One region of the Arenimonas sp. MALMAid1274 genome, then DNA from elsewhere that is predicted to be linked to it. Evidence: riboswitches for the same ligand, from Rfam matches in the RefSeq annotation. Region 1 holds a riboswitch; the other holds the start of a gene.
What was found. Region 1 has a riboswitch for cobalamin ahead of ACOQFR_RS06265 (TonB-dependent receptor domain-containing protein). Riboswitches for the same ligand answer to the same signal wherever they lie in the genome.

Region 1 (4,986 bases):
CGCCATGCCTGCCGCGCCACTGGCCTGCCGGCCCTGGGCGATGACTCGGGCCTGGTCGTCGACGCCCTGGGCGGTGCGCCCGGCCTGTACAGCGCGCGCTACGCCGGCGAACACGGCAATGCCGGTGCCAACATCGCCAAGCTGCTGCACGAGATGCGCGACCTGAAGGGCGCCCAGCGCCGCGCGCACTTCTACTGCGTCATCGTCCTGCTGCGCCACGCCGAGGATCCGCAGCCCCTGGTCGCCGAAGGCGTCTGGCAGGGCGAAGTGCTTGAAGCGCCCCGCGGCGACGGCGGCTTCGGCTATGACCCCGTCTTCCTGGACCCGCGCCACGCCGCGTCCGCGGCGATGATCGAGCCGTCGCTGAAGAACCGCATCAGCCACCGCGGCCTGGCCCTGGCGCGCCTGCGCGAACGCTTGCACGAGTTCACCGCGTGCTGATCCCGCCGCCGCTGTCGCTGTACATCCACATCCCGTGGTGCGTGAAGAAGTGCCCGTATTGCGACTTCAACTCCCATGGCCAGTCCGGCGCGCTGCCCGTGGCTGAGTACGTGCAGGCCCTGGTGCGGGACCTGGAGCAGGACCTGCCCCTGGTCTGGGGCCGGCCCGTGCACAGCGTGTTCTTCGGCGGCGGTACGCCCAGCCTGTTCGCGCCCGAGGCCATCGGCGCGATCCTGGACGCGTGCGCCGCGCGCCTGCGCTTCACGCCCGGCGCCGAGATCACCATGGAATGCAATCCGGGAACGGCCGAACACGGCCGCTTCGAGCAATACCGCGCGGCCGGCGTGAACCGCATCAGCTTCGGCATCCAGAGCTTCGACGACGGCTGCCTGCAGCGCCTGGGCCGCATCCACGACAGCGGCGAAGCCGAGCGCGCGGTGAAGCTGGCGCAGGACGCCGGCTACGACAACCTCAACCTGGACCTGATGTACGCCCTGCCCGGCCAGGACCTGGCCATGGCCATGGCCGACGTCGAGCGCGCGATCGCGCTGCAGCCGGCCCATGTCTCGCACTACCAGCTGACGATGGAGCCCAACACCGCCTTCGCGGTGAAGCCGCCGGCGGGCCTGCCCGACGAGGACAGCGCCTGGGACATCCAGGAGCGCTGCGTCGAACGCCTCGAGGACGCCGGCTACGCCGCCTACGAGGTTTCGGCCTATGCCCGGCCCGGACGGCAGTGCGCGCACAACCTCAACTACTGGCGCTTCGGCGACTACCTGGGCATCGGCGCCGGCGCGCACGGCAAGATCAGCTCCGGTGCAACGGGCGAGGTGCTGCGGCGATGGAAGCCCAAGAATCCACGCGACTACCTGGCCCACGCGGGCACCGCGGCCGGCATCGGCGGCGACGATGTGATCTCCCCGGCCAACCTGCCCTTCGACTACATGCTCAACGCCCTGCGCCTTGTCGACGGCTTCTCGTTGCGCGACTTCGAATCCCGCACCGGCCTGGACCGCAGCGCCATCGTCGATGAACTCTCCAAGGCCCAGAACCTGGGCTGGCTGGACCTGATCGGCGACCGCATCCGGCCCACCGAGCTCGGTCGCCGTTTCACCAACGACGTCATCGCCCTGTTCCTCCACTGACCCGCGGCTCCCCTCACGCCGCCCCAACCCGCCTCCCCGCATCCTCGCTCCATGCTCGATGCCATCCAGATCACCTGCCCGCACTGCGGCGAACGCTTCGAGGCCCTGGCCGATCCGTCGGCCGGCGATGCCGACTACGTCGAGGACTGCCCCGTGTGCTGCCGACCAATCCGCCTGCGCCTGCAGGCGGGGCACGACGGCGAACTGCTGGGCCTGGACGCCGACCGCGACGACTGAGCCCGACTGGGCTAGAATCCGCGCCGCAACAGGTGTTCGGGAAGCCGGTCCAAATCCGGCGCTGCCCCCGCAACGGTAGGCCAGGTCACCCTTCCAGCAAGCCACTGTGTCCCCCGGGACATGGGAAGGCGGAAGGCGGGAACCGCGCAATCGCGCGCTTCCACTGGCAAGTCCGGAGACCGGCCTGGTGCCTGGCCCCCTCGGGGGCCATCACGGCGCGTTGCGGAGGGCAACGGGGCGGCGTCATGGCCTGCGTTCCGCGTTCCGCCATCGCGTTCCCCGGTGTCCCCGTCCGCGTCATCCGATCCGCGGGTGAGCGTTCCAGGAGGACACCAATGAACCCCGATTTCCGCAGCACCGCGCTTTGCGCGGCCATCAGCCTTTGCCTCGTGCCGGTCGCACGCGCCCAGGATGCCCCCACCCTCGACAGCGTGCAGGTCACCGCCACGCGCATCGAGAAGCCGCTGGACGAGGCGCTGGCCTCGGTCACCGTGATCGACCGGGCCGACATCGAAGCCAGCCAGGCCCCGGACCTGATCGACCTGCTGGGTCGCCAGGCCGGCATCGACATCGCCCGCACCGGCGGCCCCGGCGGCGCCAGCACGGTGTTCCTGCGCGGCGGCAATTCCAACCATGCGCTCGTGCTGATCGACGGCATCCGGGTCGGGTCCACCGGCCAGGGCGTGTTCGACTTCGCCCACCTGCCGCTGGAGCAGATCGAGCGCATCGAGATCGTGCGCGGCCCGCGCGCGGCCTTCTGGGGTTCGGATGCGATCGGCGGCGTGATCCATGTCTTTACCCGCGACCCGTCCGCGCCGTCGGCGCGCGCCACCGTCGGCAGCTACGGCCGGCGGGGTGCCAGCGCGGGGGCAGGCTTGGGTGATTCGCGCCAGGGCCTGGGCTTCACCGCGGGCTACCAGCGGCTGGATGGCTTCTCGGCCACCAACCCGGACGCCACCTTCGCCTTCGATACGGACGAGGACGGCTACCGCAATCGCAACCTCAGCCTGCGCGGCCGCACCGAGCTGGGCAGCCACCGGCTGGCCGTGCAGGTGATCAGCACCGATGCCGACGTCGAGTTCGACCAGGGCCTCACCCAGGCCCGCAATACGTCCGGCGGCGTGACCCTCGCCGGCGAGCTCACCGACCGCTGGACCCACCAGCTCACCGCCGGCCATGCCCGCGAAGACCTCGCGTCGGAAAGCAGCTTCAGCAATGAATTCCACAGCCGGCGCAACAGCGTGGACTGGGTCAACCACCTGCGCACCGGTGACGCCCAGGCGGTGCACTTCGGCCTGAACTGGCAGCGCGAGACCGGCGCCAACAGCAATGTCTTCGACGGTGACGTATTCGACCGGTCGCGCACCAGCAAGGCGCTGTTCGCCGGCTACGGCGGCCGTTTCGGTGCGCACGTGCTCGACCTGTCCCTGCGCCGCGACGACAGCGACCAGTTCGGCGGCGCCACCACCGGCAATGTCGGCTGGGGCTGGGCGTTCAGCGAGCTCGCGCGCCTGCGCCTGTCCTGGGGCGAGGGCTTCCGGGCGCCCAACTTCAACGAGCTCTACTACCCGGACAGCGGCTTCGGCTATGCCGGCAATCCCGACCTGCGCCCCGAACAGTCCAGCACCTGGGAATTCGGCCTGGAGGTCGAGCCGGCCGCCGGCCACCGCCTCGGCGCGTCGGTGTACCGCTCGCGGGTGCGCGACCTGATCGCCTTCGCCGCGCCGCTGACCAACAACGCCATCAACATCAACCGGGCCGAACTGGAGGGCGTGGAGCTCGAGTACCGTTTCCGCCGCGAGGCCTGGACCCTGGGCGGCAACTTCACCTGGCAGGACGCCATCGACGCCGGCACCGGCGATCCCCTGCTGCGCCGGGCCAAGCGCAAGGCGCACCTGGACCTGGGCTATCGCCTCGGCAACGGCCTCGAGCTCGGCCTGGACGGCGACTACGTTTCGGACCGGGCCGATTTCGGCGCCGACCTGGACGCCTATGCCCTGGCCCACCTGCGAGTGTCCTGGCAGTTCACGCCGGCCTGGCGGGTCGAAGCCCGGCTGGAGAACCTGACCGACCGGGACTACGCCCTGGCCTATGGCTACAACACCCCCGGGCGCAGCACGATGCTGAATCTGGTCTGGAACGGCAAAGACTGAACCCAGCGGCCAAGCCGCCCGCGATCCGCAGGCGGGCAGTCCGGGCCTATGCGTCAGGCCCGGGCTGTGCCTAGAATCAGGTTGGGGAATTCACTACGGAGCGCCGCATGTCCGCATCGGCCACAACTCCGCACGCGTCTGCACCGACGCTGGCGTCGCGGCCGTTGCCGGAACGCGTCAAGGCATTGCTGGGTGGCATCCTCGAGTACTCGTCCGACGAGATCGAGCGAACGCTGGTCTCGATGCTCAACGAGTTCGAGCAGCAGCTGTTCAAGTACGCCGAACAGGCGCGCAGCAACATGGTGCAGACGCGCTGGCTGGAAGCGCAGCGCCTGGTCAAGCGCACGCGCCCGGACCTGGTGCCGCGATTCCTGATCGCGCTGGAGGCCGAACTGGCCTGCATCAAGGATCCGCCGGGCGCCAATGTGGTCACCGGCAACTTCCGCCTCACCCGCACCGAGCTGTCGCTGGTGGAAAACCTCGACATGGACGAGACCACGGTGCTGGCCGAAGTGGCCAGCCGCGCCGAGGTCCGCAACAGCCTGCCGCTCTACCTGCTGGGCCAGCGCTTCGGCGTGCTGGCCGGCAAACCTGCGTTTGATGCCGAGAACCTGCCGATCGGCCCGCAGGCGCTGTGCCGCATGATCCGCCAGGCCTCGGAATGCCTGGAACTCAGCGGCGAGCATCGCCTTCTGCTGTTCCGCACCTTCGAGCGGCACCTGATGCCGCTGTACGGCAGCTTCGTCGAATCGGTCAACACCTACCTGTCCAAGAACGGGGTGCTGCCCCACCTGCACTACGTACCCGTGCGTCCGCGCTCTGCGACGCCGGGTGCGGTCACCGACCGCCGGCGCCCCGCGCCGGCCGGTTCGGCCGCGGACGCGCCGCCCACCCCGAAAGCCCTGGGCGTCTCCCCCGGCGGCCTCGGGGGAGGAGCGAGACCGGCCGCCGGGCCGGGACCCGCCGCGGCCGGTGCCGGCGCTGGCTACCCCGGCGTTGCCACCGGTGGA
Region 2 (4,986 bases), on a different contig from region 1:
GCCGGCCAACCATTCGCCGATGTTCCTGCTCGACGAACAGGCCCTGGACGTCGGCGTGCGAACGATGCTCCAGGTCTCCCTCGACCGCCTGCAGAGATAACTTACCAGTTACCGTTCCTATCTCATTGGGACTGAAAACATACCTGGTATGTTTTCCTCCTCATTGAGACTGAAAACATACCTGGTATGTTTTCCTCGGCTGCGCGCAGAGGCGAGCGGAGACGACTGACGCGGTGATAGCATCGGCCCATCCCTTCCGGAGATCGCCGATGCGCCGCCTGCTGCTGGTTTCCGCCCTTTCCGCCGCGCTCTGCGGCCCCGCCGCTGCGCAGGCGCCCGACGTCGAAACCCTGGCCACCAAGGTGGACGCCAAGGTGCAGGCCTGGCGCCGCGACATCCACCAGCATCCGGAGCTGGGCAACCGCGAGGTGCGCACCTCCAAGCTGGTGGCCGACCACCTGCGCGCGCTGGGCTTCGAGGACGTTCGCACCGGCATCGCCACCACGGGCGTCACCGCGGTGCTGCGCGGCGGCAAGCCCGGCCCGCGCATTGCCGTGCGCGCCGACATGGACGCGCTGCCGGTCACCGAGCGCAGCGGCCTTCCGTTTGAATCCAAGGTCACGTCCACCTTCCGCGGCGAAACCGTCGGCGTGATGCACGCCTGCGGCCACGACGCCCACACCGGCATCCTGATGGGCGTGGCCGAGGCCCTGGCCTCGATGAAGGCCGAGCTTCCCGGCGAGATCCTCTTCATCTTCCAGCCCGCCGAGGAAGGCCCGCCGGATGGCGAGGAAGGCGGCGCCGAGGAAATGCTCAAGCAGGGCATCTTCGACCGCTTCAAGCCCGAGGCGGTGTTCGGCCTGCACGTGTTCAGCACGCTCAACGCCGGCACCGTCGGCTGGCGCAGCGGCCCGGCCATGGCCGCCTCGGACCGCTTCAACATCGTCGTGAAGGGCCGCCAGACGCACGGCTCGCGCCCCTGGGGCGGCGTGGACCCGATCGTGGCCGCCGCCGACCTGATCGGCAGCGCGCAGACCATCGTCAGCCGCCGGCAGAACATCAGCAAGCTGCCCGTGGTCGTCACCTTCGGCGCCATCAAGGGTGGCATCCGCTACAACATCATCCCCGACAGCGTCGAGCTGGTCGGCACCATCCGCACCTTCGACGAAGGCATGCGCCAGGCCGTGTTCGCGGACCTCAAGAACGTCGCCACCCACGTCGCCGCCGCCCACGGCGCCACCGTGGAGGCCAACGTGCCCGACACCAAGGGCAATCCGGTGACGGTGAACCACCCGGCGCTCACCGCACGCATGGTGCCCAGTCTGGAAAAAGCCGTCGGCGCCGCCAACGTGCGCGAGCTGGACCTCAACATGGGCGCCGAGGACTTTTCGTACTACGCGCGCGAAGTGCCGGGCTTCTTCTTCTTCGTCGGCGCCACCCCGCGGGGCCAGGATGCGATCAAGGCGCCGTCGAACCACTCGCCGGAATTCTTCCTGGACGAAGAGGCGCTGAAGGTCGGCACCCGCGCGATGCTGCAGGTGGTGCTGGATTACCAGAACGACGCATGATCCGTCCCAACCCCCACGGAGCCACGCCATGACCCAGACCACCATCGCCGTCCTCGTCGGCAGCCTGCGACGCGAGTCCATCAACCGCAAGCTGGCCACCGCGCTAGCGCGACTCGCGCCTTCGGACGTCATCTTCACGCAACTCGAGATCGGCGACCTGCCGCTCTACGACCAGGACGACGACGCCAACCAGGCCGACTCGGTCAAGCGGCTCAAGTCGGAACTGCTGGCCGCCACCGGCGTGCTGTTCGTCACCCCCGAGTACAACCGCTCGGTGCCGGGCGTGCTCAAGAACGCCATCGACCACGCCTCGCGCCCCTACGGCAAGAGCGCCTTCGCCAAGAAGCCCGCCGGCATCATCGGCGCGTCGCCGGGTGCCATCGGCACCGCGCTGGGACAGCAGCACCTGCGCAACATCACCGCCTACCTCGACATGCCCACGCTGAACCAGCCCGAAGCCTTCGTGCAGGCCAAGGACGACCTGTTCGATGCCGACGGCAACATTGGCGAGGGCAGCCGCAAGTTCCTGCAGGGCTGGGTGGATGCCTACGTGGCCTGGGTGAAGAAGCACGCCGCCTGAGTTCCGCGCAGCACACCGCGCCTTGACCCCATCCGCCGACCCCACTATCTTGGGGTCGTCGGTCCCGGGCGCCACAAGCGCTTGGGTTAATAGGGAAGCCGGTGGGAATCCGGCACTGCCCCGCAGCGGTATGTGGAAACGAACGCCGTTTTTGGCACTGGGGCGGTTGGCCCTGGGAAGCGACGGCTAGTAGGCGGAGACAGGAACCCGTTCCTGTCTCCCCGTCCTCAAGTCCGAAGACCTGCCGACAGCCGCGCGAAGCACACCGCGCGGTGACCGGCCCAGAAGTCTCCGGGGGGAGACGGCGCCGGTGTCGTGGCGCCGCGTCTCGGTCCCTGCGACACCCGCATTCCATCCTCCGAGCTGACTTCGCATGCCCGCGGGGGCATGGCCGCGACGACGCCGTTGGGTGTCTTCGCGTTCCGTCTCCGCGCGCCGCCCCCCGAGGGAGGGTCGGCGACCGTGCGCCACGCACCGGAGAACCCCATGTCGCACCCCGTCCTTGAAGCGCCGGCCGACGCCGCCTCGCCGCAGTTCGCCCTCACCCCGCCCGCCACCGCGCTGGGCATGACCGTCACCAAGCGCAATGGCCGCCGCGAGCCGGTGGACCTCAACAAGATCGTGCGCGCGGTGATGCGCCGCTGCGACGACCTCTATGCCGTGGACCCGATGCGCGTGGCCACCCGCACCATTTCCGGCCTGTACGACGGCTCCAGCACGCGCGAACTGGACGAACTCTCGATCCGCACCGCCGCCCTGCTCACCGCCGAGGAACCCGAATACGGCCGCCTTGGCGCGCGCCTGCTGGCCGACTTCATCGCCAAGGAGGTGGCGGGCCAGGAAATCCACGCCTTCTCGCAGTCCATCGCCCGCGGCCACGAGACCGGCCTGATCAACGACCGCCTGCTGGGCTTCGTGCAGGCCAATGCCCGCAAGCTCAATGACGCGCTGGACGCCTCGCTCGACCGCAGGTTCGACTACTTCGGCCTGCGCACCCTCTACGACCGCTACCTGCTGCGGCATCCCACGAAGCGCACGGTGATCGAGACGCCGCAGCAGTTCTTCCTGCGCATCGCCTGCGCGCTCAGCCAGGACGTGCCGGAGGCGTTGGCCCTGTACCAGCGCATGGCGTCGCTGGACTACCTGCCCAGCTCGCCGACGCTGTTCAACGCCGGCACCACGCACGAACAGCTGTCGAGCTGCTTCCTGCTCGACTCGCCCCAGGATTCGCTCGAGTCCATCTACCAGCGCTACGGCGACATCGCCCAGCTGTCCAAGTTCAGCGGCGGCATCGGCGTCAGCTACACGCGCGTGCGTTCGCGCGGCGCGCTGATCCGGTCCACCAACGGCCACTCCAACGGCATCGTTCCCTGGCTCAAGACGCTCGACTCCTCGGTCGCGGCCGTGAACCAGGGCGGCAAGCGCAAGGGCGCGGCCTGCGTCTACCTCGAACCCTGGCATGCCGACGTGGAGGAGTTCCTGGAGCTGCGCGACAACACCGGCGACGACGCGCGCCGCACCCACAACCTCAACCTGGCCAACTGGATCCCGGACCTGTTCATGCGCCGCGTGGAGGCCGACGGCGACTGGTCGCTGTTCGACCCGCACGCCATGCCGCAGCTCACCGACCTGTACGGCCCCGATTTCGACGCCGCCTACGAACAGGCCGAGGCCGGCGGCCGCGCGGTGAAGACCGTCCGCGCCCGCGAGCTGTACGGCAAGATGATGCGCACCCTGGCCCAGACCGGCAACGGCTGGATGACCTTCAAGGACAAGTGCAACCGCGCCAGCAACCAGACCGCCCGGCCCGGCAATGTCATCCACCTGTCCAACCTGTGCACCGAGATCCTGGAGGTCACCTCGTCCGACGAGACGGCGGTGTGCAACCTGGGCTCGATCAACCTGGGCCATCACCTGGGCGAGGACGGCTTCGACTTCGACAGGCTGGCCGAAACCGTGCGCCTGGCCGTGCGCCAGCTGGACCGCGTGATCGACCTGAACTTCTATCCGATCGAATCGGCGCGCCGCGGCAACCTGCGCTGGCGGCCGGTGGGCCTGGGCGTGATGGGCCTGCAGGACGTGTTCTTCCGGCTGCGCCTGGCCTTCGACGCGCCGGAAGCGCGCGCACTGTCGGCCCGCATTGCCGAACAGATCTATTTCCATGCCCTGGAGGCCAGCTGCGAGCTGGCGCAGGAGCGCGGCCGGCATCCCAACTTCGCCGAATCCCGCGCCGCCAGCGGCGAGCTGCAGTTCGACGCCTGGGGCGTGGTGCCGGCGGACGCCGAGCGCTGGGATACGCTGCGCGACCGCATCCGGCAGCATGGCCTGCGCAACTCGCTGCTGATCGCCATCGCCCCCACCGCCACTATCGCTTCGATCGCCGGCTGCTATGAATGCATCGAGCCCCAGGTTAGCAACCTGTTCAAGCGCGAAACCCTTTCCGGCGACTTCCTGCAGGTCAACCGGCACCTGGTGGTCGAGCTCAAGCAGCTGGGCCTGTGGACGCCCGAGATGCGCGACCGCATCAAGCTGGCCGAAGGCTCGGTGCAGGCCATCGCCGAGATCCCGGCCGAACTTCGCGCCGTCTACCGCACGGTGTGGGAAGTGCCGATGCGCTCGCTGATCGACATGGCCGCCGCCCGCGGCGCCTACATCGACCAGAGCCAGTCGCTGAACCTGTTCATGGAGTCGCCCAACATCGGCGCGCTGTCGTCCATGTACATGTATGCGTGGAAACAGGGCATCAAGACCACCTACTACCTGCGCTCGCGCCCGGCGACAAAAATCGCCAAGACCACGGTCAATGCACCCGAGGCTACGGCGGCGGTGGTTTGTTCG

Region 2: it holds a riboswitch for cobalamin, as region 1 does, so the genes downstream of both, ACOQFR_RS00905 (ribonucleoside-diphosphate reductase subunit alpha) here and ACOQFR_RS06265 (TonB-dependent receptor domain-containing protein) in region 1, are expected to answer to the same signal.

The regions. Positions count from the first base shown of each region.
Region 1 covers NZ_JBMIRR010000025.1:304,309-309,294, forward strand. The annotation lists gene rdgB (RdgB/HAM1 family non-canonical purine NTP pyrophosphatase) at 1-441, shown strand, start outside; gene hemW (radical SAM family heme chaperone HemW) at 435-1,586, shown strand; gene ACOQFR_RS06260 (CPXCG motif-containing cysteine-rich protein) at 1,638-1,823, shown strand; cobalamin riboswitch at 1,837-2,025, shown strand; gene ACOQFR_RS06265 (TonB-dependent receptor domain-containing protein) at 2,159-3,976, shown strand; gene ACOQFR_RS06270 (DUF1631 domain-containing protein) at 4,084-4,986, shown strand, end outside.
Region 2 covers NZ_JBMIRR010000020.1:33,319-38,304, reverse strand. The annotation lists gene ACOQFR_RS00920 (amidohydrolase) at 1-100, shown strand, start outside; gene ACOQFR_RS00915 (amidohydrolase) at 270-1,568, shown strand; gene ACOQFR_RS00910 (NADPH-dependent FMN reductase) at 1,597-2,148, shown strand; cobalamin riboswitch at 2,191-2,411, shown strand; gene ACOQFR_RS00905 (ribonucleoside-diphosphate reductase subunit alpha) at 2,635-4,986, shown strand, end outside.